4 regions of the Buttiauxella sp. S19-1 genome follow, and region 3 is predicted to be linked to each of the others. Evidence: predicted binding sites of a transcription regulator. Region 3 holds the regulator's gene; each other region holds the start of a gene.

Region 1 (8,097 bases), on a different contig from region 3:
CTTCGGTATCCAGTTCGTTCTGCGTAGCGCAAGGCAGCGCGATGTCGACTGGTACGCTCCACGGTTGCTGGCCTTCAAGATAAACCAGACCAAACTCTTTCGCGTAATCAGCTACGCGCCCGTCGCGGCTGGATTTGATCTCAGTTAAACGCGCCAGCTTCTCGGTTGTGAAGCCCGCTTCATCCACCACGGTGCCGTTGGAATCGGAAGCCGTCACCACGCGAGCCCCCAGCGATAACGCTTTTTCGATAGCGTATTGCGCCACGTTACCGGAACCCGAAACGGCGACGCGCTTGCCTTCAAAACCCTGGCCGTGGCGTTGTAGCATGGCATCGGTGAAGTAAATCAGGCCGTAACCGGTAGCTTCCGGGCGAATCAGACTACCGCCAAACGACAAACCCTTGCCGGTGAATACGCAAGACGTATTGTTGGAGAGCTTTTTCATCATCCCGGCCATAAAGCCCACTTCACGGCCACCCACGCCAATATCGCCTGCCGGAACGTCAGTGTCTGGCCCTAAATGGCGATACAACTCCATCATCAGTGCCTGGCAAAAACGCATAATCTCGCCTTCACTTTTGCCTTTTGGGTTAAAGTCGCTGCCGCCTTTACCCCCGCCCATTGGCAATGTCGTCAGCGCGTTTTTGAAGGTCTGCTCAAAACCTAAGAATTTCAGAATCGACAAATTCACAGAGGGGTGGAAACGCATCCCGCCTTTGAATGGCCCGATTGCGGAGCTAAATTGCACGCGCCAGGCGCGGTTAACCTGCACCTGATTTTTGTCATCCACCCAGGTCACGCGGAATTGAATGACGCGCTCAGGCTCGACTAAACGCTCCAGTAACGCGGAACGGCGATATTGCGGGTTTTGTTCGAGGAATGGCCACAGGGTGGTCATCACTTCACGTACTGCCTGCGCAAATTCAGGCTGGTGCGGATCACGTTGTTGAACAGAGGTGAGGAATGATTCGAGAGAAAGCGTGTTTTCCATAGTTCTGGAAGTCCTTTTTATAAGTCATGTTGTATTTGTGTTGTGTCTTTCGAATATAACATTCACTTATTACCGAACCGCAAGCGATTTCTCTTTATTCTCAGCCAAGCCGTATTAGCGTTATTAATTGCGTTGCGTTACCTTTCCATATTGCTTTGAATTCACAACCTTTTTTGTATGGGCCAAGTGAATGATTCAAAACCAGAATTAGCTGTTGATCATCAATTTTACTTATGGATGCAGCCGAAAAATCAAAGTAGCGCCCGACGTGACGAAACAAGGCTTTAAATAAACTTTCTTTCGCTGAAAACACCAAAGTTAAAGCGTAATTAAAGGGAAATGGCGATGCAGCGATCGGTTCTTTCTCTGCGTTTTCAATAATGCCGTTGTATATATCCAGCGCGACATTTGGCGCAATAATTTCTTCATAGTCGATGCCTACTCCCACTCGTAAAAGTGGGTCGTCAGCCATGACTGTTGCCAGCGCGATATTACCGCTGTGCGAAATGCTGCCGCTAAACCCTGGTGGCCAGCAAGGTTCGCGATGCAAACCGATTCCGGGAACATAATCGGCTACGCCATGAAAACGCAGCGCTTCAGCGGCGGCAATTCTTCCCGCGAGATGTTCGGCCTGGCGTTTTTTTACCGCACTGGATAAACGTTGATGATGCGGCAGCCATAACAGATCGTCGGGCTGAAAGGTTGTGGCGTCAAAATCGACGCGGAAAACCCGCTGACCAGGGAAGAAGTCGAAATGGGATAGTTGATATTGCATCGCGATCGCTTAAAAACGGTGGATGTCGCTCACGCTAATCCACCTTACAACGGGTTTCTCGTAGGGCGGATAAGCGCAGGCGTCATCCGCCGAATAGCCAAAAACTTAGAAGTGCGTATTCAGACTCACATAATAAGTACGACCGGATTCGTTATACGTTGCGGCACCCGCACCATACATATAACCGGTCGTACCGCCTGTCGTCTGGGCATTACCCGCACGCCAGTGACGTTCGTCAAACAGGTTATCGATGCCCGCCGTCAGACTAACGTTTTTCGTCGCATCCCAGGTTCCGCTCAGGCCCAAAATGCTATAAGGGCTCACTTCGTTGGTTTCCGTTCCTGTTGCTGGCTGACCTTTATAGTTGTACTTCTTCGGCTGTTGCTTGCCGTACCAGGTAAAGGTCGATTGCAGTGAAATGTCCTGGCGAACCTGCCAGCTTAGCGTGGAATTCAAGGTATATTCCGGAATAACAGACAGGCGCTCGCCAGTCTCTTTATTCTTGCTTTCCAGCATATAAGTGATGTTATTCGTCCAGTTCACAGAATTGGAGACCGGCACGTTTAATGCACCTTCCAGGCCTTCTACCAGTGCCTCAGCAATATTATCCCACTGGTAAATATCTGTTTTGGTTTTGCCTGATGCCGTCTGGCCGATAGGGGCATAACCCGCTTCAATTTTGTTGCGGTAGTCGTTGCGGAACCAGGTCACACCGGCAAGCCAGCCATCACGTTTGAACTCAAGACCGATCTCTTTGTTAATGCTGGTTTCCGCTTTGAGATCGTCATTGCCCATCATGTAGCAACCCACGCCGGTGCCGCTGGCGTAGCAACCCTGGCCTTTGCTGTACAGAATGTAGTTCGGGTTGGTTTGATACAGGCTTGGCGCTTTATAGGCGCGGGCGATGCCCATTTTCAACGTGAAGTCATCACCTAAACCTTGAGACAGATTCAGTGACGGACTCCAGTTGTTGCCCACAATACTGTGGTGATCAAAACGCAGACCTGGCGTCAGCATGGTGCTGTCGGTCACTTCCATGTTGTCTTCAGCAAACAACGAGAAGATCTTTGCCTCCGAGTACGGGCTACGGTCGGTGCTGCTTGAGCCAGGGATCGGCCCGCCCATAAACGTCTGGCTGTTTGACGATAAATCTTTCATCTTCTGTTGGTTCCATTCGGTACCCAACGTCAGGTTCTGATTCACCACGAAATCAATCGGGATATTCACTTCGCTGTGCAACAGCACGTCGCTCAGGTCGATATCACTGAATTTATCGCTGGAGAAAATCCCTTCGGTACCACCGGCCAGGCCTTCCTGCATACGCGAGTTGCGCGTGTGCTCATACTGCACCCAGTTACTTGTGGTCAGGCCGCTATCCCAGCCGCCGTTCCAGGTCAGTGAGTAACTCTGGCGATACAGACGGTTAGTCTCGTTACCATAGTTATCTTTAACGATTTGGTTGGTATTGGTGTTCTGCGTATCGCCGGAATACAGGTTGCCCTGGCGGCTGTAGCCCGCTTCCAGTTCCAGTGATTGCATGGGCGCAAAGTCCCAACGCACTACACCGTTGACGTCTTTGTTGGTGACACCTTCGCGGCCTGCGGGCAGCGTATCCGCGTAAATCCCGGTACGTTCAGACTGGTGGCCCTGGTTAATGTCCCAGGCATCGGCCTGAGTTTTATCCAGATTACCGTACAGACGGAAGCTGAAATCCCCGCCCAGCGGGCCGTTCAGACTGAAGTTAGTACGTTTGGTTGAGCCTTCATCATTGTGCTCAGGCGCATTGAGATAAGTGTTCCACGAACCGTGCCACTCGCCGCTGCCTTTTTTGGTGATGATATTCACCACGCCGCCTGCTGCACCGTTACCGTAACGCGCGGCCGCAGGGCCACGAATCACTTCAATGCGTTCAACCATTTCTGGTGGCACCCAGCTTGCATCACCGCGGGTATCACGCTCGCCACGCCAGCCCAAACGAACAGAGTTACGGCTGGTGACAGGTTTGCCGTCGATCAGAATCAGGGTGTTTTCCGGGCCCATACCGCGAATATCAATCTGGCGGCCGTTACCGCGCTGGCCGCTGGTGGAGTTACCGGTGAGGTTCACGCCAGGCATGGTACGGACGATCTCGGAGATATCACGCGCGGGTGGGCGCTTCTTGAGTTCTTCAGCGGTGATGGTCGAAACCCCTGGAGCCTGCAAGTTCTGCTCGGCAGCGGTAACCACCATGGTGTCTTCGTCGGCGGGGATCGGCGTGTTGTCGTTGCTTGTCGCAGCGGTTTGAGCCGTTGCTGATGCCGCTTGCTCTGCCGCGTAAGCGGGGAGTGTGGCACCGTAGATTCCCAGATTAATCAGCATCGCGAGGGAATAGTTAATTTTTATAGTCATTATGGCGGCCTGCTTTTCCGCTGAACCCGTTGTCATTCCATTCCCAGAGGGATCGGGTGCAGCATGGATTTCACATAGTGATACCAAGATCTCCCCGCCAACCCCCATGAAATGAGGAAATTGTGCGGTCAAGTCCGGCAATTTATTGTTTTTGCACCAGGAAGCTGGTAGCTCAAAGCGCGGAAATACGCTATTGCAAATGCAAATAATTATCAATAGTATTATCAATATATTTCAGCATTATTGATCGTTATCAATAATTTCAAATGGTTATGTTCTAGTGAGAAATATTCTGACAGGAAGTGAAGGCTGGTGGCAGCAAAGGCTGGCGCATGGGATACCTACCGTTAGCGGTGAGAAAGATGGCCAATGTACGGTGACATTCCTGTGGCGTGACCCACAAGGCAGTGAGCAAACCTCAGCGATCAAACGAGTCTGGATTTACATCACTGGCGTTACTGACCATCACCAACGCGCTCGTCCACAAACCCTTGAACGCGTGGCGGGGACGGATGTCTGGCTGTGGGAAACGCAGCTCAGCAGCACCTGGCGTGGCAGTTACTGTTTTATTCCGTCATCTTGCGAAGAGGATTTCCCGGCGGCAGCCTTCGAAGGCATCGTGCCGGAACCTATGGCGCTGCGCGAAGGGTGGCGAAAATTATTGCCATGTGCGATTGCCGACCCTATGAATCCTGAAAGCTGGCACGGCGGACGCGGGCATCCCATGTCAGCACTTCATCTGCCTGATGCGCCACCGCAGCCCGGTTGGCAAGCACTGGAAATACCCTACCGCGAGCCGCAGTGCATCACCTGGAATAGCCCGCGTCTGCACAACCAGCGCAGGGTGTGGATATTCACCACCGGCGATGAATCACCGGAGCAGCGCCCGTTGGCGATTTTGCTCGACGGGCAATTCTGGGCGGAAGGGATGCCGGTATGGTCCGCGTTGCAGGCACAAACGGACAGCGGTGAGCTGCCGCCCGCCGTTTACCTGCTGATTGATGTCATCGACGATGCGACGCGTAGCGATGAGCTGCCGTGTAATGCGCAGTTCTGGTGTGCGGTACAAGAAGAACTTTTGCCGCAGCTTCGCGCGCAAATCCGCTGGAATGAAAACCCTGAAACCACCGTGGTGGCGGGGCAAAGCTATGGTGGGCTTTCATCGCTTTATGCCGCACTCCACTGGCCGGAACAATTTGGCTGCGTGCTTAGCCAGTCCGGTTCGTACTGGTGGCCAAAGCGCGAAACCGCGGCGCACGGCGGGCAGTTAATCCAGCAACTGGAAAGCGGCTTGCGCTGCGCAAAACCGTTACGCATCTATCTTGAAGCAGGGGTCAGAGAACCGCTCATTCATCAAGTTAATCAACGAATTTATCCCTTACTACAACAGACACAGCAGCCGATTTTCTACCGTCAGGTTGACGGTGGGCATGATGCGCTTTGCTGGCGAGGCGGGTTGCTCGACGGTCTGACCTGGCTGTGGAAAGCGTCTTTTAAACAGGAGTAAGGCATGGAATTTAGTAATCCCTTCGACTCAGTGCAGAGCCGTTTTTTCATCCTTGAAAACCGCCAGCAACAGTTCAGTTTATGGCCTGAACACTGTGCATTGCCCGGTGGCTGGCAGGTGGTTTGTGAACCGGCATCAAACGATGAGTGCAACCGTTGGCTGCTTGCCAACTGGACGCAACTGCAACCTTCATCTTTTGCAAAAACTGGGGTGATCGGTGAGTAAAAATATAATGACCTTGCCGTTAGTGGCGGCGCAGCCCGGCATCTGGATGGCGGATCAGCTTTCGCCGCAGGCCAATGCGTGGAGCGTGGCCCATTACGTTGAATTAAAAGGCGAACTCAATGAAGCGCTGCTGTGCAAGGCTATCGTCGCCGGAATGAAAGAGGCCGATACCCTTGGCATGCGCTTTAGCGAAGTGGATGGCGAAGCGCGCCAGTGGGTTGATCCTGACGCGTCGTTCACTCTGCCGCTGTGCCGCGATCTCCGTAAAAGCGCCGACCCAGAAGCGGCGGCGTTGACCATGATGCGTGACGATCTCGAACAGGATTTACGCATCAGTAGCGGCAAACCGCTTTACCATCATCAGATTTTACGAGTCAGCGAAACGCGCTGGTTCTGGTATCAACGTTTCCATCATTTAGTGGTAGATGGCTTCAGCTTCACCGCCATTACCCGCCGTATTGCCAATATTTACAGTGCCTACTGTCAGAATGTGCAACCTGAACCCAGCCCCTTTACCCCGTTTAGCGAAGTGGTGGCTGAATACGAACATTACCGAGAAAGCGACGCCTGGCAACGCGATGCGGCATTTTGGGCAAGTAAAACCAAACAGCTGCCGCCTCCCGCCACGCTTTCGGCTAAACCGCTGACAGGCCAGGGGTCCACTACGCAATTGATTCGCCAGTCGCTGCATTTTGACAGCACTGAATTCATGGAGCTGGTGAACTGCGCTCGCTCCCATAACCTGACCGCCGCCGATATGGCATTAGGGCTGGTGGCCTTGTGGCTCGGGCGCTTAAGCGGGCGCGCTGATTATTCGGCAGGCTTTATCTTCATGCGCCGCATGGGTTCCGCAGCGCTTTGCGCAACCGGCCCGGTGTTAAACGTGCTGCCGTTTGGTGTGCGTATCGAGCCGGACTTTACCCTTGCGGCACTCGCCGCAAATCTGGCGAAAGAGTTAAAAGGCCTGCGTCGTTACCAGCGCTATGATGCCGAGCAAATCCAGCGTGATTTAGGGCAGGTTTCCAGCGGTGAGCCGTTATATGGCCCGGTATTGAACCTGAAAATGTTTGATTACCGCCTGGATTTCAACGGCATTGAAGGGGTTACGCATCAACTGGCATCAGGGCCAGTGCGAGATCTGGAAATTGCGCTGTATATCAGCGAACAGGGCGACTTCTCGCTGGAAATTCTGGCGAACGCCGAGCGTTATGATGCCGGCACATTGCAGCAACATCTCGCTCGTTTACCGCGACTTTTGCGCCAGTTTGCGGCTAATCCCGACTTACGCTGTGTGGATGCCCAACTGCTACATGAATCCGAAATAGAACTGTTGGATGGTGTCAACGCCACGCAAACGGTAGTTCCCGCGACAACCTTAAGCCAGTTGATTGGCGAACAGGTTCTGCGCACGCCAAATGCTCCGGCGCTGGCTGATGAAAACCATCAGTTTACTTATCGTGAAATGCACCAACAGGTGCGTGCTTTGGCCAGTGAACTGATTGCCCGTGGCGTGAAACCTGGCGATGTGGTGGCGGTGGCGCTACCGCGTTCGGTCTTTTTAGCACTGGCGTTGCAGGCGATTGTTGAAGTGGGCGCAGCGTGGTTGCCGCTGGATACTGGTTATCCCGACGAACGCCTGCATATGATGCTGGAAGATGCGGCGCCGCGTTTGCTGCTGACCGCGCAAGAGCAGCTCCCGCGATTTAGCGTCATCAATGGTTTGCAAACCTTTAGTTATCAGGCGCTGCTGGAAACCGATAACTTACCGGAGCGGCAAGCACTTTCGCGCCCCGAACACACCGCGTATGTGATTTTCACCTCTGGTTCAACAGGCCGCCCGAAAGGGGTGATGGTCGGGCAACAGGCCATCGTTAACCGCCTGTTATGGATGCAAAATCACTATCCATTAAACGCTGAAGATGTGGTTTTGCAGAAAACCCCATGCAGTTTTGATGTTTCGGTTTGGGAGTTTTTCTGGCCGTATCTGGTTGGCGCACAACTGGTGATGGCACCGCCGGAGGCGCACCGCGATCCACAAGCGCTACAGCAGCTCTTTGCCCGTTATCGCGTTACTACCACGCACTTTGTTCCCTCTATGTTGAGTGCGTTTGTTGCAGCTCTTGGCGATGAAGCCGCGATTGCCAGCTGCACCACATTACGCCGCGTGTTCTGTAGTGGTGAAGCGCTGCCAACCGAACTGTGCCGCCAGTG
Region 2 (8,097 bases), on a different contig from region 3:
ATGAATCAGACGCTCCTTTCTGCATTTGGCACTCCTTCCCAGCGCGTGGAACATGCTCTTGAAGCATTACGTGAAGGTCGTGGGGTAATGGTTCTTGACGATGAAGATCGCGAGAACGAAGGCGACATGATTTTCCCAGCCGAAACCATGACCGTTGAGCAAATGGCTCTGACCATTCGCCACGGTAGCGGTATTGTTTGCCTGTGCCTGACTGAAGAACGCCGTAAACAACTCGAATTGCCAATGATGGTTGAGAACAACACCAGTGCTTATGGCACAGGGTTTACTGTGACTATCGAAGCCGCAAAAGGCGTGACCACCGGTGTTTCTGCCGCAGACCGTATTACCACGGTGCGTGCCGCGATTGCTGATGGCGCAACACCAAGTGACCTGAACCGCCCGGGCCACGTGTTCCCGTTGCGCGCTCAACCGGGTGGCGTGTTAACCCGTGGTGGCCACACAGAAGCCACTATCGATTTGGTGACACTGGCAGGCTTCAAACCTGCAGGTGTGTTGTGTGAATTGACCAACGATGATGGCACCATGGCGCGCGCGCCTGAATGCATCACCTTTGCACGTGAACACAATATGGCTGTGGTGACAATTGAAGATCTGGTGGAATACCGTCAGACTCACGAACGCAAAGCCAGCTAAAATGCAAAAAGCCCGGTGATTAAACCGGGCTTCTCCTCAACCAATGCCGCTGGTTTGCAGCAGCGTCAGACTAAACCCCATCACCGCCATACCGCAAAGCACGCCATAACTTGGGTTGTTATGGGGATCAATTTCTTTGGCAAGCGGCATCAGTTCATCAACCGATAACGCCACCATAATCCCTGCGACGGCAGCCATGATAGCCGCCATGATGACTGGCGACACCATTGTGCCCAGAATCAGCCAGGCCAGCACACCACCAAGAATTTCGGCAAGACCCGAAATCCCTGCCCAGAAAATAGCTTTGCGTTTCGATCCCGTTGCCGCGTACACCGGGCCTGCAACCGCTAATCCTTCTGGGATGTTGTGCAACGCAACGGCGAGCGCAATTCCCATCCCTAACTCCAGGTTACTGCTTGCCGTCACAAATGTCGCAACACCTTCCGGGAAGTTATGCAGACTAATGCCGAGGGTCAGTAGCAACGCGGTACGCCGTAAATTGCGAGGCTGCGGTTTACTGTCCATTAAATCTTGCGGATGTGCATGGGGTAGGGCGCGGTCAAGAGCGAAATAGCCTAACAAACCCAACATAAACATGCCGTAACCTAAAACGGGTGACATTCCTTGTGTGTGAAGTGCTGCGGGTAACATCTCCATTAACGAGATAAGCAGCATAATTCCCGCTGCAAAACCGAGAGAAAATGCCAGCACACGGTTTGAAGGTTTCTGGCCGATAACGCCAAGAAAGGCACCTATAAAAGTGGCTCCCCCTGCTAACAGGGTCAGAATCAAGGGTACTGACATTCATTGCTCCTTTTGATAATGATTCTCATTTATATTAATGGGCGGTGTGATAAAAATCGAGAGCCAGATGGGAAGCTTTACACATCGCTTACATTCAAATTTCCTGAAGATCTTCATCATGCTTATCTGAGTTCTTCATTGTGCAAAAGCGCGTACTGTAGTTTTCATAAACTGAATGACCTGATTAAAGGACACACCATGACAACTCAACGAATGCCTGCGCTATTCCTCGGACACGGTAGCCCAATGAACGTGCTGGAAGATAATCACTATACCCAAGCCTGGCGTCATTTGGGAGAAACCTTGCCGCGGCCAAAAGCTATTGTGGTGGTCTCAGCGCATTGGTTCACTAAAGGCACGGGTGTCACCGCGATGGAAACACCAAAAACTATTCATGACTTCGGTGGTTTCCCACAAGCGTTATATGACACGCATTACCCGGCACCGGGTTCGCCTGAACTGGCGCAGCAGTTAGTTGATCTTCTGGCACCTGTCCCAGTAATGCAGGATAAAGAAGCCTGGGGGTTTGACCATGGCTCCTGGGGTGTATTGATCAAGATGTACCCCAATGCTGATATCCCGATGGTGCAACTGAGTATCGACAGCACGAAACCAGCAGCCTGGCATTTCGAGATGGGTCGAAAACTGGCAACACTGCGCGATCAAGGCATCATGCTGATTGCCAGTGGCAACGTGGTTCATAACCTGAGAACCGCACGCTGGCACGGCGAAAACACACCATATCCATGGGCTGAGTCGTTTAACCAATACGTTAAAGACAACCTCACATGGCTTGGGCCGGTCGACGAGCACCCGCTGGTGAACTTCTTAGATCATGAAGGCGGATCGTTATCTAACCCAACGCCGGATCACTACCTGCCGTTGTTGTATGTTCTGGGAGCGTGGGATGGTAAAGAGCCGATTACGTTACCTGTAGACGGCATAGAGATGGGATCGTTGAGTATGCTTTCGGTACAAATCGGCTGATATGTTTCTCCCTCTCCTTTAGGAAGAGGGAGAAACAATTATTCTACGAACACATGCGGATAGAAGCGTGAAAGATCCTGGGTGATTAACTCGCGATCTTCACGAATACCAATACCTGCAGGTTGATCGTTGATAAGCCAACTGCCGATCAGCACATAACTGTCGCCAAATTTTGGTAACTGATAGAACTGCTGGACGATCATACCTTCTTCACCGTAAGGGCCATCGACACGGGCAATTTCTTCGCCGTTTTCGATGATCTTCACATTTGCACCTTCGCGAGAGAAGATTGGCTTTACCACGTATTTATCCATCGGCGGATAGTTATCTTCGGCAAAATATGAAGGTAGCAGATTTGGATGATCCGGGAACATTTCCCACAGCATTGGTAGCAATGCTTTGTTGGAGATAATGCTTTTCCAGGCCGGCTCCAGCCAGCGTACACCCGCATCTTCCAGCTTGGTGGAGAACATCTCACGCAGCATGAACTCCCACGGGTACAGTTTGAACAGGTTGCTAATCACCTGATCCTGCAGATCGGTAAACTGGCCTTTTTCGCCCAGACCGATATCTTCCATGTAGACGAATTCGCTCGCCACTTCGGCTTCAGCCGCGCAGTCTTGTAGATACTGAACGGTACCGCGATCTTCTTCTGTGTCCTGGCAGCAAGCAAAATGAACCAGGTTGAAACCGTGTTGCTGTTTCAGCTCGGCAAAACGCTCAATGATCTTCTCTTGCAGGCTGTTGAACTGATCGCTTTCTGCTGGCAGGTTACCGGCCTGGATCTGATCTTCCAGCCAGATCCACTGGAAGAATGCTGCTTCATACAAAGAGGTTGGTGTGTCGGCGTTGTTTTCCAGCAACTTGGGTTCACCTACGCCATCCCACGCAATATCCAGGCGTGAGTAAAGTGACGGCTGTTGCGTGCGCCATGACTGACGCACAAATTCCCAGGTGTGTTTAGGAATGCGGAATTTGGCCAGCAGTTCATCGCTGCTCACGACTTTTTCCACTACCTTCAGGCACATTTGATGTAATTCAGCGGTGACCTCTTCTAGGCGTTCTACCTGCGGAAGCGTCAGCTTGTAATATGCGTTTTCACACCAGTACGGCTCGCCGTACATGGTGTGAAAATTGAAACCGTATTCTGTGGCTTTCTCGCGCCAGTCCGGGCGCTCAGTAATCGCGATTCTTTCCATAATTTCTTAGCCACCCATGGAACGAGAAGAACCTGTTGCGCTGCTACTGCGCTGCATAGTCGATTGTTTAGCCACTGAGTCACCGAAACCGCCGCGTGTCACAGTGCTGGTGGTGGCAGGTTTAGGTGCCATTGCCGTTTTCGGTACGGTTGTCGTACGGCCTGGTGTCGCGGCACCATAGCTCTTACCGCTGGCATCGGCATATTTACCGTAAGCAGGGCTTGCAGGGTTCTTCGAAGTAAACAGAGGTTGCTGCGCAAAGCCCGCCCCGCCGCCCATCAATCGGCCCATCATGTAACCGGCCATCAATGGCATCCAGAAACTGCCGCTTTGCTGTGGTTGTGCCTGAGCTTGCTCACCTGCCACGCTGGCTTGAGCTGGTGCTTGCTGGCATTGGCCTTCACCAAACTCAGCGATACATTCTTCACGCGAGGCGTATTTTGGCGCTGTACGTTCTGCTTCTTTTAGTGCGTTGTTAAAGGAAGTCGTACATTCTGCACTTTTGCCAGGGTTGGCTTGCGAACAGTCATCCGCATTTTGATACATGGAGACTGTTTCGTCATTTTGTTCGCAACCGGCTAGCATAAACACAGCGGTAACAGCCAATGCGACTGGCGTCAAATGGCGGGCGTTCCAGCTTTTGCGGAACGATGCGTGGTTTATGATTTTTGTCCGTTTCATTTATCTGTCCTGAGCCCAGTAGTTATGGTGCTTAGGATAGGGGATGAATGGTTGAAATTAAAGCGATGACGGATGTTGGAAGGGAGATCTTTACTTTGCCTTACGTTCGCATGCGTAAGTTGTGATGGGGGCATGTTGCCACACCCCCAAAATATCTGATCAGTTGCCGAATGGGTTAGCTGATTTGCTGCTAGTCGCAGAAGCTGGAGTCGCTTGTGCTGGTGTTGTAGCAGTCGTTGCTTCGCTATCCGCTGTATAACCATCCGCGCGAGCATTTTGGTCTGGCGTTTCTGGAGCCACGCTGTCAGCCGTGGTTGGTACTGGTTTACCCAGTGTTGCATTCAACGCTACAAGATCCTGTTCGTTAAGCGTACCCAGTGCTGATTTAATATTCAGCTGGTTGATTAGGTAGTTATAACGAGCGCTGGAGAGCTGTTGCTTGGCGTTATACAGCGTCGTGGTCGCATCCAACACATCAACGATGGTACGAGTACCGACGGAATAGCCTGCTTCCATGGCATCCAGGGAGCTTTGTGCAGACACAACCGCTTGTTTATAAGCGTTGATGGTACTGATGGACGCATTAACGTTGTTGAACGAAGAGCGAACTGTTTGCACTACGCTACGATGCGCGCTTTCAAGCTGCTCACTTGCGCCAACAAAGTTGTATTGCGCTTGTTTTACTTGAGAGTTAACAGAACCGCCAGTGTACAGTGGCAAGGAGAAGTTCAGGCCGATTTTATTCTGGCCCATATCGCTGTCGTTGTACTGAGAACTATTGGTTTTAGAACCACTGTAGCTGGTATCGGAAACACCAGTAGAAGCGGTCAAACCCACGGTTGGCATGTGGCCAGTTTCTGCGTAGCGAATTTGCTCGCGAGCCAGGTCCTGAGACAGACGTGCTTGCAACAATGCCAGGTTACGTTTTTCCGCTTCTTTCAGCAGATTATTCACGCCATCCGGTTTGTTGGTTTTGAAGCCGTCTACATTCAGTGATGCCAAAGATGGATAGTAATTACCGGTCACCTGGCGCAGCGTTTCTACCGCGTTATCCAGATTGTTTCGTGCAGTGACTTCGTTTGCTAATACGTTATCGTATTGCGCACGGGCGTTCTGTACATCGGTAATGGCGACCAGGCCAACGTTAAAGCGCTGAGTGGTTTGATCCAACTGACGATAAATAGCCTGTTTCTGTGCTTCAGTGAAGGACAGTGCATCAATCGCACTCAATACATTAAAGTAGGCTGTTGCAGTATTCAGAATCAGTGTTTGTTGGTCTGTCTGATAAGTGACATCTTGAATACCGGCTGATTTCTCTTGCAGGGTAAGCGCACGCCATTTCGACATATCAAAAATGGTTTGCGTCAATTGCAAAGAGGCACTCGCTGCCCTGGAGTCGATGCCATTCGCATCGCTAAAACCATTGGTGTATTCATAATCAGCACCAAGGCCAAGTTGTGGCAGTAACGGGCTACGTGCTTCGTTAATTTTTTCGAATGCGGCATCACGGTCAGCAGCGGATTTGCGCAAGTCCGGGTTGCTTAAACGTGCCTGCTGATAAACCTGCATCAGGTTTTCTGCCTGGCTCATGGCACTGAAACCCGTTAGGCTCAGACCGATAAGAATTGGGAGCAGTTTCTTCATTTGCATTCCTTGTTGTGAAGCAAAAAATTATTTGTAAGCGCTGACAAGAGCCGGAAATGATCGTCGATTTTAGCAGAGTCCGCCAGCTCAGGTGCTTGGCGTAATGTGCCATTGACTCTTAATTTTCATCAATCTATCACATAGGAAATGAAACGGCAGTCAAACTGGCTTGAAATTACTCATTTCATAACCATCAAAATCAGGAACCCATCATGACTAAGCAAAACAGTCAACTCGTCACATTAGCCAAAAACGATGTTGAAATTATTGCACGGGAAACGCTTTATAGCGGTTTTTTTTCTCTGGATCTTTATCGCTTCCGCCATCGCTTGTTTAATGGCGAAATGAGTGGCGAAATTTGCCGTGAAATTTTAGAACGCGGGCACGCCGCAGTACTGCTACCCTATGACCCTGTGCGAGACGAAGTTGTCTTAATTGAACAGATTCGGATTGCCGCGTACGACACCAGTGAAAGCCCGTGGCTGCTCGAACTTGTTGCGGGAATGATTGAAGAAGGTGAAAGCGTCGAGGACGTTGCGCGTCGTGAAGCAACTGAAGAAGCTGGAGTGATTGTCGGTCGCACCAAACCGGTTATCAACTACCTGGCAAGTCCTGGGGGGACCAGCGAGCGTTTATCGATCCTGGTTGGGGAAGTCGACGCTACCACCGCGAATGGCATACATGGTCTGGCAGATGAAAACGAAGACATTCGTGTTCATGTCGTGAGCCGGGAACAGGCTTATCAGTTAGTAGAAGAAGGGAAAATCGACAACGCGGCTTCAGTCATTGCACTGCTTTGGCTGCAATTGCATCATGAGAAATTAAGAGAAGAGTGGAATCGATAAATATGAAGCGCTATACACCTGACTTCCCTGAAATGATGCGCCTGTGCGAAACCAATTTCGCGCAACTCCGACGCTTGCTTCCTCGTCATGACGAAGTGGGTGAAAAAGTCACTTATCAGGTAAGTAGCGCTCAATATCGACTCTCTATCCTTGAGTCGACACGTTACACGACACTAGTACAAATCGAACAAACTGTTCCGGCGATAAGCTACTGGAGCTTACCGTCGATGTCGGTCAGGCTTTATCATGACGCCATGGTCGCGGAAGTGTGTTCAAGTCAGCAGATCTTTCGTTTCAAAGCACGGTATGATTATCCTAATAAAAAGTTGCATCAACGCGACGAAAAGCATCAAATTAATCAGTTTCTAGCCGATTGGCTGCGGTATTGTTTAGCGCATGGAGCGATGGCGGTTCCGGTTTGTTAGTGAGGGTGAAACCTAAGGACACCATTTGGAAAGCCTGTTAAATCTTCCTGTGGCCGGTGGGGGCCAGATCAGGATCTTGCAAATTACCGATACCCACCTGTTCTCTGGAAAGAACGAAACGCTGCTTGGTATCAATACCTGGATGAGCTATCAGGCTGTTATTGCCGCCATCCTCGCTGAGCAGCGTCAGTATGACCTAATTGTAGCTACTGGGGATTTAGCCCAGGATCACAGTGCGCAGGCCTACCAGCATTTTGTTGAAGGCATTGCGGAGATTCCTGCGCCCTGCGTTTGGCTGCCAGGCAATCACGATTTCCAGCCAGCCATGTTTAGCTCGTTGCTGGAAGCAGGGATTTCACCTGCGAAGCAAGTTTTCCTCGGTGATAACTGGCAAATCCTGCTGCTCGACAGCCAGGTATTTGGCGTCCCACATGGTGAACTGAGCGATTATCAGCTCGACTGGCTGGAGCGTAAACTCGCCGCTGAACCTGAACGCCATACGCTGCTATTGCTGCATCATCATCCTGTTCCTGCGGGTTGTAGCTGGCTTGACCAACATAGCCTGCGCAACGCCGCAGAGTTGGATAACGTTCTGCAAAAATTCCCGAAAGTGAAAACTCTGGTGTGCGGTCATATTCACCAGGAGCTAGATTTGGACTGGAACGGCAGACGAATGCTGGCGACGCCATCCACTTGTGTGCAATTTAAGCCGCACTGCTCAAACTTCACGCTCGACACTATTGAACCAGGTTGGCGTTGGCTGGAACTTCATCCAAACGGTGAAGTGACCACTGAGGTTTGCCGCCTGAAAGGTGCGGTGTTCAACCCTGATACCGCTTCAGAAGGGTATTGATGTCA
Region 3 (8,097 bases):
GTTGCCGCAGCTACTGCAAAACCACAGGCTGTACCAAACGCTGTCACCATCGCCGCTCTGGTTTCTCCAGTAACGGGTGATGTGGTTGCTCTGGAACAAGTTCCTGATGAAGCCTTCGCCAGCAAAGCAGTAGGTGATGGTGTTGCTGTTAAGCCAACCGAGAAAATGGTTGTCGCGCCAGCTGCCGGTACTATCGTTAAGATCTTTAACACCAACCACGCGTTCTGTCTGGAAACCGAAAAAGGTGCAGAAATCGTTGTCCATATGGGCATTGATACTGTCGCACTGAACGGCCAGGGCTTTACTCGTCTGGTAGAAGAGGGTGCTGAAGTGGTTGCAGGCCAGCCGATTCTGGAAATGGACCTTGATTTCCTGAACGCAAATGCTCGCTCCATGATTAGCCCGGTTGTTTGCAGCAACATTGATGACTACAGCGGTCTGGTTATTCAGGCGCAAGGTTCAGTGGTTGCGGGGCAAACGCCTCTGTACGAAATTAAAGGCAAATAATCGCTCCTGAGTCATAGATTGTGCCTTTAGCGGCTGGAGAGTATTTTCTCCAGCCGCTTTTTTATTGCCTCAGCTTGACCCTTCCCGATCCCCTTATTTATTCAACAAAAGGTTGTTTCCGACGCTTGCTTATAAGATCATGTGCCGATAACTGAAGTTTTTGCACAGAGGAACCCGCGATGAGTGAGGCAGAAGCCCGCCCAACTAACTTTATTCGCCAGATTATTGATGAAGATTTGGCTAATGGTAAGCACACCAGCATTTGCACCCGTTTTCCGCCAGAGCCAAATGGCTATCTGCATATCGGCCATGCAAAATCCATCTGCCTGAACTTTGGTATCGCACAAGATTATCAAGGGCAGTGCAACCTGCGTTTCGATGACACTAACCCAGCAAAAGAAGACATCGAATTCGTAGATTCAATTAAGCACGATGTTGAATGGCTTGGTTTTCACTGGTCAGGCAATGTGCGCTACTCCTCCGATTATTTCGATCAGTTGTTCAACTATGCTGTAGAGCTTGTCAATAAAGGTCTGGCGTATGTTGACGAACTGACTCCAGAGCAGATCCGTGAATATCGCGGCTCATTGACCGCACCTGGGAAAAATAGCCCATACCGCGATCGTAGCGTCGAGGAAAACCTCGCGCTGTTCGAGAAAATGCGTAACGGTGAATTTGCTGAAGGCACTGCGTGCCTGCGTGCCAAAATTGACATGGCATCACCATTTATCGTGATGCGCGATCCGGTTATTTATCGCATCAAATTTGCTGAACACCATCAGACTGGTACCAAGTGGTGCATCTATCCGATGTACGACTTCACGCACTGCATTTCCGATGCGCTGGAAGGTATTACTCACTCTTTATGTACGCTGGAGTTCCAGGACAACCGTCGTCTGTACGATTGGGTGCTGGATAACATCACTATTCCTGTGCACCCGCGTCAGTACGAGTTCTCTCGCCTGAACCTCGAATACTCCATCATGTCTAAGCGTAAGCTGAACCTGCTGGTGACTGAGAAAGTAGTGGAAGGGTGGGATGACCCACGTATGCCAACCATTTCTGGCCTGCGTCGTCGTGGTTACACTGCCGGTTCTATTCGTGAGTTCTGTAAGCGTATTGGCGTGACCAAACAAGACAACACCGTTGAAATGGCTGCTTTGGAATCATGTATTCGTGATGACCTGAACGAAAACGCCCCGCGCGCGATGGCAGTGCTCGATCCGGTGAAAGTGATTATTGAAAACTTCCCGCAGGGCGAAGTGGAAATGGTCACCATGCCAAACCATCCGAACAAGCCAGAGATGGGTAGCCGCCAGGTGCCGTTCAGCCGTGAGATCTACATCGATCGTGCTGACTTCCGCGAAGAAGCGAATAAGCAGTACAAGCGTCTGGTGTTGGGCAAAGAAGTCCGCCTGCGTAATGCTTATGTGATTAAAGCCGATCGTGTTGAGAAAGATGAAGCCGGGAATATCACCGTGCTGCATTGTTCCTACGATCCGGACACATTAAGCAAAGACCCGGCTGATGGCCGTAAAGTAAAAGGCGTTATTCATTGGGTAAGTGCTGAACACGCCTTGCCAGTTGAAATTCGCCTTTACGACCGTCTGTTCAGCGTGGCTAACCCAGGTGCGGCGGAAGATTTCCTGGCAACGATCAACCCAGAGTCTCTGGTGATTAAGCAAGGTTTCGTCGAACCAAGCCTGCAAAATGCTGAGAAAGGCAAAGCGTATCAGTTCGAGCGTGAAGGTTATTTCTGCCTTGATAGCCGTCTGGCAACTGCGGAAAAACTGGTGTTTAACCGCACCGTTGGTTTGCGTGATACCTGGGCCAAAATAGGCGAGTAATTAGTTATACACGCAGTCAATATGTAACAAAGACGCCGCAAATCGCGGCGTTTTTTTTTGCTTAATAATCACAGGATTAAATATTTACTTACATTCGCGATGCGAATTAATGTTATTTATATTTCCCTGGGAATTCTCTGGCTGGTCAATCTCGGAACATAATAAATCCTTTCTTTTATCATGTGAGCGCTCTCATATGGTGGTTTATATCAATATTTGTTGATTTATAAACATAAAATTCCACAGTTGATTTTTGTTACAAATACTCATGAATTATGTGCTCTCTGTCATAATATCGGAATGAACTCTTACAAAGTCGTTGATAATTCGCGTCGCGAAAAATAGTCTTATGGGGAGCAGTAAATGCGGGAAAATATTTATAACCGCTTTAGCCGTTAGGCATTTTTACTTTTTTCGCTATCTGACGTCTTTTAACGTCCGGCGATTATTTATACGTCAAAGAGGAATTTTATATGCGTACGTTTAGTGGCAAACGTAGTGCGCTGGCCCTTGCTATTGCAGGCGTCACGGCTCTTTCTGGACTGGTTGTTATCCCTCAGGCAAGTGCAGCAGGTTTTTTTGATGATTCAACACTGACCGGTGGTGTTTATTACTGGCAGCGTGAACGTGACCGTAAAGATGTTACGACAGATAAATATGAAACTAACCTTTCTCACGCTACCTGGAACGCCAATCTGGACTTCCAGTCCGGTTATGCTGCTGACATGTTTGGTCTGGATATCGCCGCCTTTACTGCTATCGAAATGGCAGAAAATGGCGACAGCGGCCACCCGAACGAAATCGCATTTTCCTCTTCAAACAAAGCTTACGATGAAGATTATTCCGGCGATAAGAGCGGTATAAGCCTTTATAAAGCCGCAGCTAAATTCAAATACGGCCCGGTTTGGGCCCGTGCGGGTTACATCCAGCCAACAGGGCAATCTTTATTAGCACCACACTGGAGTTTCATGCCTGGTACTTACCAGGGCGCTGAAGCCGGGGCAAACTTTGATTATGCCGATGCCGGTGCTCTGAGCTTCTCCTACATGTGGACCAATGAGTATAAAGCTCCGTGGCACCTGGAGATGGACAAGTTCTATCAGAACGATAAGAACACCAAAGTTGAGTATCTGCACTCGCTGGGCGCGAAGTATGACTTCAAAAATGATCTGATTCTTGAAGCGGCATTCGGTCAGGCAGAAGGGTATATCGACCAATACTTCACTAAAGCAAGCTACAAATTTGATGTAGCTGGCAGCCCATTGTCTACCAGCTACCAGTTCTACGGTTCGCGTGACAAAGTCTCTGATGGCAGCGTTAACGATCTGTATGACGGCACCGCATGGTTGCAGGCTCTGACATTCGGCTACAAAGTGGGCCAGGTTGACCTGCGCCTCGAAGGTACCATGGTCAAGGCTGATGGCCAGCAGGGCTACTTCCTGCAACGTATGACCCCAACTTACGCATCGTCAAACGGTCGTCTGGATATCTGGTGGGATAACCGTTCTGACTTCAACGCCAATGGTGAAAAAGCCATCTTCGCGGGTGCCATGTATGACCTGAGCAATTGGGATCTGGCTGGTTGGGCTGTAGGTGCTTCGTATGTTTACGCATGGGATGCAAAACCAAGCTCTAAACCAACCACTGACGGTTACTACGATGCTGACAATCGCCTGAAAGAATCGGCGTACAGCCTTGATGCGTTGTACACCATTCAGGATGGGCGCGCGAAAGGCACTCTGTTCAAACTGCACTTCACTCAATACGACAACCACTCCGACATCCCAAGCTGGGGCGGTGGTTACGGCAACATCTTCCAGGATGAGCGTGACGTGAAATTCATCGTCATCGCACCGTTCACCATCTTCTGATTCGATACCGGGCGTGAAAGCGCCCGGTTTTATAAAGGATATCGAGCATGAAAAAAATCATTTTGGTTACGGTCATGGCTTTAGGTTTGAGCGCCTGCGCACAACCCTCTAAAACGGCACCGGAAGATACAAAACTGAAACAAGCCTATAGCGCCTGTATCAATACCGCAGAAGGGAATCCTGATAAAATTCAGGCCTGTCAGAGCGTGTTAAACGTGCTGGGTCAGGAAAAGGAACACCAGGAATTTGCGAAGAAAGAAACGGTGCGCACCCTGGATTATCAAAACTGTATTCAGGCCACTCGTACTGGTAACGACCAGGCGGTAAAAGCCAAGTGCGATAAAATCTGGCAAGAGATTCGTGCGAACAACAAGTAATCTGTGAATTCCTGCAATAAAAAAACCGGTGAGCTTCCTCACCGGTTTTTTTATACCTGACATCTGGTTCAGAATGTCAGATATGCGGATTACTTTTCGCTGATTTCGTGTGCATTCTCGTCGGTACGGCAATCACCTTCAGCGCAGTGACCGTAAAGGTACAGGCTGTGGTTGGTCAGACGGATGCCATGGCGTGATGCGATTTCACGCTGACGAGATTCAATTGAATCATCACTGAACTCAATAACTTTGCCGCAGTCCAGGCAAATCAGGTGGTCGTGGTGATGTTGTTGAGTTAACTCGAATACGGATTTGCCGCCTTCGAAGTTGTGACGAGTGACAATGCCTGCATCATCAAACTGGTTTAGTACACGATAAACTGTGGCGAGACCAATTTCTTCGCCCATATCAATCAGACGTTTGTATAAGTCTTCCGCACTGACATGATGGTTCACCGGACCCTGTAGCACTTCAAGGATTTTTAATCGCGGAAGCGTGACTTTCAGGCCGGCCTTCTTCAATGCGGTATTATTGTCAGTCATGCGGAAATTGTCCTGTTGCTTAACGGATCGCTCGGACTCAGGGTGAGCGTTAAGATGAATGCGTCTCATTATAGAACTGCAGATTCTAAATGGAAACCGCAAGTATTATTCATAATCAAGCTAAAAAATGGCGGCTGAGTCGCGATTTAATTGCCTTGTTAGCTATTTAGCCAGGGGGTCATTGTACAGGGACAAACCGAAAAGTTAAAAATTTGTAGCGATTATTTTAATCGGAATAATCTATCAATGTGACGCAACCCGTTTAAAAGCTGCGTCACATCCAGAATCAGGCGTTGATGATATCTGCCAGGTTCAGCTCGTCAGAAACTTGTTTGACCCATTTCTGAACGCGTTCAGCAGTCAGTTCTGGTTGACGATCTTCATCGATAGCCAGACCGACAAAGTGATCGTCGTCTGCAAGGCCTTTAGAGGCTTCGAAATGGTAACCCGCAGTCGGCCAGTGGCCCACAATTGCAGCACCGCGTGGCTCAATGATGTCACGGATAGTGCCCAATGCGTCACAGAAGTATTCTGCATAGTCTTCCTGGTCACCACAGCCGAACAGGGCGACCAGTTTGCCATTGAAATCAACTTCTTCCAGAGTCGGGAAGAAGTCATCCCAGTCGCATTGCGCTTCACCGTAATACCACGTTGGAATGCCGAGAAGCAGAATGTCGAAGCCTTCCAGGTCTTCTTTGCTGCTCTTAGCAATGTCATGCACCTCAGCAACGTCTTTACCGAGCTGTTTTTGAATCATCTTCGCGATATTTTCGGTGTTACCAGTGTCGCTGCCGAAAAAAATGCCTACGATTGCCATGAGTAAAATAACCTCTTGATACTTAATGGTATGGTGGCTGCTAATTGGCCACAGATAGGGCAATCATAGCAGAACACATTGCGGTGCGGAAACTGCTATCAGCCTGTTGTGCACAGACTGCAACATCGTATTCCGGGCATATAGCCTTTCAACTAACTGAGATGCTGCTTCAGTTGCGCGAGCAGAATCTCTTCAATCAACTCACTACGACTGATATTGCGCGCTTCAGCCAGATGATTTAGTGCATCTACTGCATCGTTATTGAGCTTCAGTTCCACTCGCTTCAGGCCGCGTACTTTATCGCGCTTGAGCTGGTTGCGTTTGTTGATACGCAGTTGCTCATCACGCGTCAGCGGATTAGTTTTTGGCCGCCCGGGGCGACGCTCGTCCGCGAACAGATCTAATGTAGTACGGTCCGTTTGTTCTTTTGCCATGATTAGACTACTGACAGGGAATTCAGGTGGCACGGAGCGGGGTGCTCTGGCGCATTTTAGCGCGCAATCATACATCAGCATGGCTTGCGCGCCAACGCGTTAGCTGCATCTAACAGCTAGTCGGTTTGTTTTTAATCAGTTTGCTGTACTTGCGTCGATAAAACGGTGGATTGCGCGCAAAACAGCATCAGGTTTTTCGGCGTGAACCCAGTGTCCGGCACCGGCAACCACATGAGCGCGCGCCTGAGGGAATTGCGCAAGCAGCGTTTCGCGGTGTGATTCGTCAACATAAGGCGATGCACCACCACGGATAAACAGTGCCGGTTCATTCCAGGTTGGGATAGCTTGCCAGCCGACAATATTCTCGTACTGTTCCCACAATACCGGAACATTAAACTTCCACTCGCCGTCAGCAAATGACTTCAGCAAGAATTGAATCACACCTTCTTCGTTCAGATGCTCACGCATCACCATAGCGGCTTGTTGACGTGTTTTCGCTCCACTACTACTGACTGCATTAATAGCCGCGAAAATTTCATCGTGACGGCGTACCTGATAATCCACCGGTGCAATGTCAATCAGCACCAGTTTATCAATGCGCTCAGCTGCAATAGCTGTCAGAGCCATCGCAACTTTACCGCCCATGGAATGGCCGATAATGATTGCTTTTTCAAAGCCATATTCTTCGAGCGTTTCAACCACATCCTGCGCCATCGCGGCATAGTTCATTTCAGAGCTACGGGGCGATAAACCATGGTTGCGCAGATCGATTTGCAGCAACGTATGATTTTGCCCGAGGTCGCGGGCCAACACGCCCAGGTTATCAAGGCTACCAAAAAGGCCGTGGATTAGGACGATGGGGGAATTACTAGTCGATTGTTGCGCAGTTTGCAGGCGAGCATTCAATTTCATGGCAAAGTTCTTTTTTTTTACTTCGTGAGGTTAGGGTATCATAACGGCATCCTGCCGCAGTGCCGCAAATTTCCAGTTTAGTCTGACTTTGTGGTGTGACATAAGTTTGGCGCTACCCGAGGTTGGGATTTGTGCGAATATGTACATATAATCCCAACAACTTGAATTCAGAAAAGATACCGCACCGGATTAAGATGAAAACAATTGAAGTTGATGACGAGCTCTATCGCTATATTGCCAGCCACACGCAGCACATTGGTGAAAGCGCGTCCGATATTTTACGGCGCATGTTGAAATTTACCGCCGGTCAATCTCCTGCTACACCAGTAACTACCGGCCAGACGGCAGCAGCTGCTGCTCCGGAAGCCAAACCCGTAAACAAAGCTCGCGATCGCGTACGTGCGGTTCGTGAATTACTGTTGTCAGATGAATATGCCGAGCAAAAGAAAGCCGTCAATCGTTTCATGATGGTGCTTTCTACTCTGTATACCCTCGACGCACATGCTTTTGGTGAAGCGACCGAGTCGCTGCATGGCCGGACGCGCGTCTATTTTGCAGGTAACGAGCAAACGCTGCTGCAAAATGGCAACCAGACCAAACCAAAGCATGTTCCGGGCACGCCATACTGGGTTATCACTAACACCAATACGGGTCGTAAATGCAGCATGATTGAACACATCATGCAATCAATGCAGTTCCCTGCGGAATTGATTGAAAAGGTTTGCGGCACAATCTAACACCTCGCGTCAGAAGGAAAGGCCAATGGCTAACCACCCTCGTGCAGGACAAC
Region 4 (8,097 bases), on a different contig from region 3:
TTACAGGTTTGTATCATAAAGGTTCATTTACCCGCCAGGAGCTGATGTCGTCAGCGCGCTGGAAGCAAGCAAACCAGCAACTTGAGGCGCTGCATGAGCAGTGGGAAGCCCACAAGGCGGGTCTTTAACTCATCAGGCCAAATGGCCTGAATTCGTGTGGTGAGGATGCAATGATTATCTATTTACACGGTTTCGACTCTAATAGTCCTGGTAACCATGAAAAGGTGCTGCAACTCCAGTTTATCGATCCGGACGTCCGCCTTATCAGTTACAGCACGCGGCATCCGAAACACGATATGCAGCATCTGCTCAAAGAAGTAGACAAAATGTTGCAACTCAGTGTCGATGAGCGGCCACTGATTTGCGGTGTCGGGCTTGGCGGTTTCTGGGCCGAGCGTATTGGTTTCTTGTGTGATATTCGCCAGGTGATTTTTAACCCAAATCTGTTCCCGCAAGAGAATATGGAAGGGAAAATCGACCGTCCTGAGGAATACACCGATATTGCCACCAAGTGCGTGCAGAATTTCCGCGAGAAAAACCGTGACCGTTGCCTGGCCATTTTGTCGCGTAATGACGAAGCGCTGGATAACGCACGAGCCGCAGAGCTGCTGCATCATTACTATGAGATCGTATGGGATCAGGAACAGACCCATAAATTCAAAAATATCTCACCACATTTGCAGCGGATTAAAGCGTTCAAGACTCTCGGCTAGCCGCGGGCTAAATAAGCAAAAAGTGAAAGGGTCAGCCAGGTGCTGGCCCTTTTTGTTTATCTTTTCGGCATAAAAATTTGACGCACATCAATTTTGGTATGACCAATACACCATCCATGTTATTCTTTGGTCATATTCGTGAGTTTGTTTAGCTAACTTGTTGTTAATTAAATGCTATTTACATAACCTTTAATTAACAATTGGTTAATATTTTAAGGGGGTCACTTTGACTACGCCATTAAGAAAGATTGTCATTGTCGGTGGTGGTGCTGGCGGACTTGAACTGGCCACTCAGTTAGGTAAAAAACTGGGTCGTGGTAAAAAAGCTAAGGTTACGCTTATCGACCGTAACCACAGCCATTTATGGAAACCGCTGCTGCACGAAGTGGCAACCGGTTCACTGGACGAAGGTGTAGACGCGCTGAGCTATCTGGCACATGCACGTAACCATCATTTCCAGTTCCAGCTTGGTTCCGTGGTCGACATTAACCGCGAAAGCAAAACTCTGACGCTCGCAGAACTGCGTGACGACAAAGGTGAGCTGCTGGTCCCTGAACGTAAAATTCCTTATGACACGCTGGTGATGGCGTTGGGTAGTACCTCCAACGACTTCAACACCCCAGGCGTTAAAGACAACTGTATCTTCCTCGATAACCCGCATCAGGCGCGTCGTTTCCATTCCGAAATGCTGAATCTGTTCCTCAAGTATTCTGCGAACCTCGGTGCCAGCGGCAAAGTTAACATCGCTATTGTTGGCGGTGGGGCGACGGGGGTTGAGCTGTCTGCTGAGCTGCATAATGCGGTGAAACAACTGCACAGCTACGGTTATAAAGGCCTGACTAACGAAGCGTTAAACGTAACGCTGGTCGAAGCCGGTGAACGTATTCTGCCTGCATTGCCGCCACGTATTTCTGCGGCGGCACACAGCGAGCTGACTAAACTGGGCGTGCGTGTTCTGACGCAAACCATGGTGACTTCCGCAGACGCGGGCGGCCTGAATACCAAAGACGGCGAATACATCGCAGCGGATTTGATGGTCTGGGCGGCAGGGATTAAAGCACCCGACTTTATGAAAGACATCGGTGGCCTTGAAACTAACCGTATCAATCAGTTAGTGACTGAGCCTACGCTGCAAACCACGCGTGACCCTGATATTTACGCGATTGGCGACTGTGCTTCATGTGCGCGCCCTGAAGGTGGCTTTGTGCCGCCACGTGCGCAAGCGGCGCACCAGATGGCGTCACTGGTTTTAACCAACATTCTTGCGCAGATGAAAGATAAGCCTCTGAAATCTTACATCTATAAAGACCACGGTTCGCTGGTGTCGCTGTCTAAGTTTTCCACCGTTGGCAGCCTGATGGGTAACCTGATGCGCGGCTCGATGATGGTAGAAGGGCGCATGGCGCGTTTCGTCTATATCTCGCTGTACCGTATGCACCAGGTTGCACTTCATGGTTACTTCAAAACCGGCCTGATGATGCTGGTGGGTAGCATCAACCGCGTGATCCGTCCGCGTCTGAAACTGCACTAATCGTCTGGCCAGCATGAAATTCAAACCCGACCACGCGTCGGGTTTTTCTTGCTTAGGAATTCTCTCAAACAGCTGTTTTCTCCGTAAGAATCTGCGTTTTTCATCCGTTGTCTGATTTGCCTGGTCCTACTCTGGTTGCAAAATTGTAAGCAATAGCAAAGTCAGGAGGATGTCCTGTGAATAAATCAATGTTAGCGGGTATAGGTATCGGTGTGGCCGCAGCACTGGGTGTGGCGGCGGTTGCCAGCATGAACGTTTTCGACCGTGGTCCTCAGTTCGCACAGGTGGTGTCAGCGACACCTATCAAGGAAACGGTAAAAACGCCACGTAAAGAGTGCCAGAACGTCGCGGTGACTCATCGCCGACCGGTACAAGATGAAAACCGCATCATCGGTTCAGCACTGGGTGCGGTTGCCGGTGGCGTGATTGGTCATCAGTTTGGCGGCGGACGCGGTAAAGATGTTGCCACAGTGGTGGGCGCATTAGGTGGGGGTTACGCAGGTAACCAGGTGCAAGGCAATATGCAGGACCGCGACACCTACACCACGACACAGCAAAAATGTAAAACCGTGTACGACAAGTCAGAAAAAATGCTCGGTTATGACGTCACATACCGCATCGGCGATCAGCAAGGGAAAATCCGCATGGATAAAGACCCTGGCAACCAGATCCCGCTGGATAACAATGGCCAGTTGGTTTTGACTAAAATCTAACCGATAACATGCCGGTATCATAGGGTGGATAAGCGATAGCGTCATCCACCAAAAAATGTAAACCCATCTGCAAAGATGGGTTTTTTGTTAATGGCGGCCACGTAACTGCTGCTGTAATTCCAGCAGCGCCGTCACTTCGGCTATCCGTCGCTGAGTGTAAGCAGGGATCTCCTCGGGTAAGCGTAAAAACAGCCTGTTCTCACCAAACACCACGTCATGTAAACAACGGTCATATAACGGCCCTGCAAGGGTTTGACGCCTGGTTTCGTGCTCAGTCGTCCGTTCAATCACTTCATTCTGGCCTTCACGGTCGATATTGATGACTCGCCCATCATGCAGATAGATACGCATGCCTTTTTGCCCACCCGCAGGGCCAGCATATTTATTAAGATGGAGAGTGAACGGAATATCGCTGAGGGTGCCGGTCAGCAGGGCTTCACCTTCTGCGGTGGTAAAATCGCCTGCTGCAATCTCATTTCCCAGACGGTCACGTGCGTAGCTCAACTCAATCTCTAACCGATGGTTACCACCTAACTGATAGAGTGTTTCGCGCATCATGGCGAGGACATGCGTGCCGATATCAACAATCACGCCGTCAGGATGACGTAGCTGGCGGGTATCCGCCTCACCGGTGGCAAAATTCAACGCGGCAGGCTCACCAGCGGCATTAAACCCACTGGGTTCCTGCAAAAAACCTTCGATGCGGCTTATTTCACTGATGTTGTGAATGCAGTCGCTAGCTTGAGTGCGAATCATCCAGTGATCCAGCGCCAGAACACGAGCGGCAGCTTGCGGTTGCTCGAGTAATGTTTCGAGTTTCTTAAGTTGCGTGAGCGTGGCGGCAACCGGCTTTTCAACGACGATTGCAGAAACACGGCTTTGCAAAACCCTTTCGAGCACGGGTAAATGATGAAGCGAAGAAGTGGTGATTAGCACCACGTCGAGCGGTTTAGCCAGCAGCGTATCAAGCGAATCACAACGGCTAATTCCCTCAAGCTGGCGCGCTGGGTCAGCGTCATAACCATAAAGTTCGAGAGCGGGAAGGGACATACGGCGTAAAGCCGGAAGATAAGCGGTTTCGATGACCGAACCTAAACCAATGATACCTGCCAACATATTCATAGTACCTATAATTAGAGTCCCTATGTTTTAAATGACTATCGATTTCGGGTCGAGTACCAATTTGCGTGTGGGCGTAAAAACAGACCGGTTTTTGACCGGCCTGTAGAAACCACCTTAGAACAGCAGAGAGTAGTTCACACCGTAAGTGCGTCCACGGCCCTTGTATTCATACAGCGATGGGCTGCCGTAAGTTGGGCTATACAGCAGTGGTGCGCGCTGGCCCCATACGGTGGTGTAATCTTTATCCAGTAAGTTTTCGATGCTGAAGCTGAGTTTACCCACGGGTAACGCATAGCTACCAATAAAGTCGATAGTGTTGTAACCGTTGATTTTATTGTCGCTGGCATCAGTCAAATCAAACGTCTGCTGGCTTTGAACACGCAGGCTCCATGGATCTGGCGCCCAGCCAACGTAGGCGGTGGCTTTCGATGGGCTGGCGTAAATCACGTCCCATTTCTGCCATTTTCCGTCAACTTTGGTTTCGGATTTCAGCACGTTGAAGTTAATCCCGGTGCTCCAGGTTGAATCCGGAATGAAGTAATCCACCGCACCTTCAACACCGTAAATACGACGCTTATCATCCTGAACATTGATGGTCATATCTGCACGGTTGATGGCGATAGATTTATCGGACAACGAGTAATACGCCGCAATCTGGCTGCGCAGGCTATCACCGGTATAGCGCCAGCCTAACTCATAAGAATCGACCTTAATGCCCTGAAGTTTAGACTGCCCAACGTTAACGCTGTTCACGAGCTGGTAATGGCCATTAACCAGGCGGTAAGTCCCGTTGCCGTAATATTTGCCAGGATCAGGCAATTCAACGCCTTGCGAGAAGTTGAACCACGCTTGTTGGCGCTCGGTAATGTGCATCAGTAAGCCAGCATTGAATAACGCGTTGTCGTAATCGGTGCTGCCACCAGGGATGGCATCGGCCGATTTTGCGATACCGTTCGCAATACCTTGCTGCTGAGTAAACCCAACAAAGTCATCAACTTTATTCTCGGTCCACTGGTAGCGCACACCGCCGCTTACGGTAAACAGGTCGTTGATGTCATAGCTGGTTTGCAAGAACGGCGCGAGGTTAGTAATGGTGTAGCCAGGGTAGCGACCGGTGGTGTAAATGCTTTGGTTATTCAGGCCACCTGAGGCGTTCGCTTTTGCTAAATCAAAGAACATTTGGTTCGAGGTAAAGCTCTCGTGATCGGCGTCCACACCATAGGTAATCTGCCAGCCGTCGAGCGGTTGGCTGGTCATTGCCAGTTTCGCACCGTACTGATCGGTATCTTGTTGCGAGGCGGAGAAACTGGTGACTGTGTTACGTGTCAGCGTCGGGAACGGATAGAACGTCAGGGACTCATCGCGATAATAAATCTGCCCCACCAATTCCTGCCCGAGGAAATCGCTGTTGGAATATTGCAGGCTAATGAGATGGCGCTCGGTGCCAGGAATACGGTCTGAATTAAGCTGGTCACTGACATACGCCTTGCCATTGCCGGTTACCGCCGAGAAATTATTCCCTAAATCCAGGCCGTAATCATCATCACCCTGGCTTTTGTAATACTGTGTCACCAGTTGCAGCTGTTGGGTTTCATCAATATTTAATGTGCCCGTACCCATGACATCCAGACGGTCAGAATACTGCAAACCGGTCTGTGTATTGTCGAGCAGGGTTTGGTCGCCGTTGCCGTCATACCAGCCACCAAATTTTTGATACGCCACCGATAAACGCCCTGATGCATGATCGTTACCGCCAGAAATCGCGCCTGCGACGCGCTCGTCGTGATCTTTGCTACTGTTGAAACCTGATTTAATCCCGCTTTCAAATTCCAGCTGTGTTTCAGGCTGGCCTTTCTTCGTCACGATATTAATCAAGCCGCCGGTACTGCCGCCGCCATACAGTGATGTCGCACCGGAGATCACTTCAATATGCTCGATGTTAAACGGGTCAATGGAATCTAGCTGGCGGCTATCGGTACGGGACGAGTTCATGCGCACGCCATCCACTAACACCACGATAGAGCGGCCACGCATATTCATGCCGTAGTTGGTGCGGCTTTGGCTGCTGACATCCAGACCGGGAATTAACTGTGCAAGTGCGTCTTTCAGCTCCTTGCCTCCCTGAATCTGCTGTTCAAGCTCAGCGCCTTCTATGACCCAGGTGGTCTGTGCCATTTCAGCCACAGTACGGTGTGTACGGTTGGCAGAAACCAGAATGTTTTCTTCGGAAGTTTGCTGCGCGACAGCCGGAGCCATCATCGCCAGAAGCAACGGGTTAAGCACCCAGCGCGCGTTTTTATGCATCATCATCATTCCTTAGATGGAAAATATTAACATTTATAAATGTTTTGAAATAAGAACGAGCTGGATTTTGCCGATAACGGTTCTCATTATCAATCTCAATTGATAGTATTTCTCAAATTAATCTCATGAATAATCACATGATTTCTGTGGTTTATTTTTTGTGGATGTAGCCGGAGACGGCAGAGGAGTCGAAATGGCAGGGGTGCAAGGCTATCGATTGTTTAATGTGCAGCTAGTGCATAAATCACAAGTTTCACCTTCGTTGTTGAGCCTGGTGTTTGGCGGTCCGGACATTGCAAACATGAAATGTGATGCACCCGATCAGCGCATCAAAATGCTTTTTCCGTCAGAGGACGGTTCAATCCCAACGTTGCCAGAGCAAGCACAGTGGTATCAGCTACTGCAAGAATTGCCCAAAGAGAAGCGGCCTATTGTGCGCACTTATACCTTGCGCCACGTCGATGCTGCGCGCCAGGAAGTGACGGTTGAATTCGTCAGCCATGGTACCGAAGGCCCGGCTTCTGCGTGGGCGATTGCCGCTGAAGCTGGCGACAAAATACAAATTGTCGCCCCGAATGCTGCTTATTCTGGTGACAGTGGTGGATATGAATGGACGCCGCCTCAGGGCCTGCGTCAGGCACTCATTATTGCCGATGAAACCGCATTGCCTGCGGCACGAGGCATTCTTGAACTGCTGGCGACGCAGCCAAATCCACCACAAATACAGGCATTTTTCGAGGTGCCAGAGCAGGGCGATTGTGTGGATTTAAGCGCATATAGCTTTGCCAGCATTCACTGGTTGCCGCGTAAAACCTCTAACGCGAGACACGGGGAGTGCTTGCTAAAAGCAGTCAGAACCGACGCACAACTGCCTAAAACGGCGGGCGTTGCTGAAACGGTCAATGAGGAAGCCGAAGGTGAATTACTGTGGGATAAAGCCACGACCGCCAGCAATACGTTTTATGGCTGGGTTGCGGCAGAGTCGACGGTGGTGAAAATGCTGCGGCGATATTTGATAGGAGAATGTGGCGTGAACCATGATGCTATCAACTTTATGGCTTACTGGAGTAAAGGGCGGCAACGGTAAAGCAGTGTTTTAGCTAAGGCGGATAAGTTTGCGTTATCCGCCTTAGCGCAGTTTAAACTTTCTTCAATTCTGGCAGCAGCCGCATCGTGGTATTCACTATCTGCAACAGCTCTTCATAACTGGCATTTTCACGCGCACTGACTGACATCCCCTGAACGATACAACACAGATACTTCGCCAGTTTTCGGACACAGCTTGCAGACGGAATCTCGCCTCTTGCCTGGCGTTTGCTCAGAAAACGTATCAGCGTTTCTTCCTGCATGGCATGGCGGGCTTTGATCACGGCTGAAATATCATCCGAAGAGGTCGCCAGCACTGATGAAGTACAGATGATAAAGCAGCCCGCAGGTGTGTCTTTGTCGGTGAAAAGTTTCGCAACATGAGACAGATAATCTTCCAGAGCCTCTTCGAGACTGCGTTCTTCGCAGAATAAACACGCTTCGTGTTTTTGCGCAAAACGGGCGATATAACGATCCAACACGGCGCGAAATAACCCCTCTTTATTGGTGAATTCGGCGTACAGCGTCGGGGCTTTCGCGCCGGTAGCTTCCACTAAATGCGCCATAGAAGTGGCTTCGTAGCCGTGTTGCCAGAACAAAGCCATGGCCTTGTCGAGTGCTGCTTCCC

The links. The regulator Fur, encoded in region 3, represses iron uptake genes when iron is present. The targets are predictions, from matches to a motif close to ATAATAATGAGAACNACTATCAA.
Region 1: the regulator Fur is predicted to act here: its motif matches at 4,354-4,376, upstream of fes (enterochelin esterase).
Region 2: the regulator Fur is predicted to act here: its motif matches at 1,471-1,493, upstream of zupT (zinc transporter ZupT).
Region 4: the regulator Fur is predicted to act here: its motif matches at 6,454-6,476, upstream of MES37_RS07335 (siderophore-interacting protein).

What each region holds. Positions count from the first base shown of each region.
Region 1 is NZ_JAHWLU010000017.1:32,916-41,012, reverse strand. Features, by position in the region: gene gdhA (NADP-specific glutamate dehydrogenase) at 1-991, opposite strand, end outside; gene entD (enterobactin synthase subunit EntD) at 1,092-1,766, opposite strand; gene MES37_RS06480 (TonB-dependent siderophore receptor) at 1,872-4,154, opposite strand; gene fes (enterochelin esterase) at 4,435-5,661, shown strand; gene MES37_RS06470 (MbtH family protein) at 5,665-5,886, shown strand; gene MES37_RS06465 (enterobactin synthase subunit F) at 5,894-8,097, shown strand, end outside.
Region 2 is NZ_JAHWLU010000029.1:725-8,821, forward strand. Features, by position in the region: gene ribB (3,4-dihydroxy-2-butanone-4-phosphate synthase) at 1-654, shown strand; gene zupT (zinc transporter ZupT) at 691-1,458, opposite strand; gene ygiD (4,5-DOPA dioxygenase extradiol) at 1,657-2,445, shown strand; gene MES37_RS09150 (glutathionylspermidine synthase family protein) at 2,484-3,644, opposite strand; gene MES37_RS09155 (DUF1190 family protein) at 3,651-4,325, opposite strand; gene tolC (outer membrane channel protein TolC) at 4,485-5,969, opposite strand; gene nudF (ADP-ribose diphosphatase) at 6,182-6,814, shown strand; gene MES37_RS09170 (DUF1249 family protein) at 6,817-7,239, shown strand; gene cpdA (3',5'-cyclic-AMP phosphodiesterase) at 7,265-8,092, shown strand; gene yqiA (esterase YqiA) at 8,092-8,097, shown strand, end outside.
Region 3 is NZ_JAHWLU010000032.1:10,190-18,286, reverse strand. Features, by position in the region: gene nagE (N-acetylglucosamine-specific PTS transporter subunit IIBC) at 1-507, shown strand, start outside; gene glnS (glutamine--tRNA ligase) at 687-2,354, shown strand; gene chiP (chitoporin ChiP) at 2,828-4,225, shown strand; gene chiQ (ChiQ/YbfN family lipoprotein) at 4,273-4,602, shown strand; gene fur (ferric iron uptake transcriptional regulator) at 4,692-5,144, opposite strand; gene fldA (flavodoxin FldA) at 5,431-5,961, opposite strand; gene ybfE (LexA regulated protein) at 6,114-6,395, opposite strand; gene ybfF (esterase) at 6,531-7,307, opposite strand; gene seqA (replication initiation negative regulator SeqA) at 7,502-8,044, shown strand; gene pgm (phosphoglucomutase (alpha-D-glucose-1,6-bisphosphate-dependent)) at 8,070-8,097, shown strand, end outside.
Region 4 is NZ_JAHWLU010000020.1:46,537-54,633, forward strand. Features, by position in the region: gene nagZ (beta-N-acetylhexosaminidase) at 1-128, shown strand, start outside; gene ycfP (alpha/beta hydrolase YcfP) at 171-713, shown strand; gene MES37_RS07315 (NAD(P)/FAD-dependent oxidoreductase) at 940-2,244, shown strand; gene MES37_RS07320 (glycine zipper 2TM domain-containing protein) at 2,421-2,957, shown strand; gene MES37_RS07325 (Gfo/Idh/MocA family oxidoreductase) at 3,045-4,073, opposite strand; gene iutA (ferric aerobactin receptor IutA) at 4,194-6,383, opposite strand; gene MES37_RS07335 (siderophore-interacting protein) at 6,577-7,470, shown strand; gene MES37_RS07340 (TetR/AcrR family transcriptional regulator) at 7,523-8,097, opposite strand, start outside.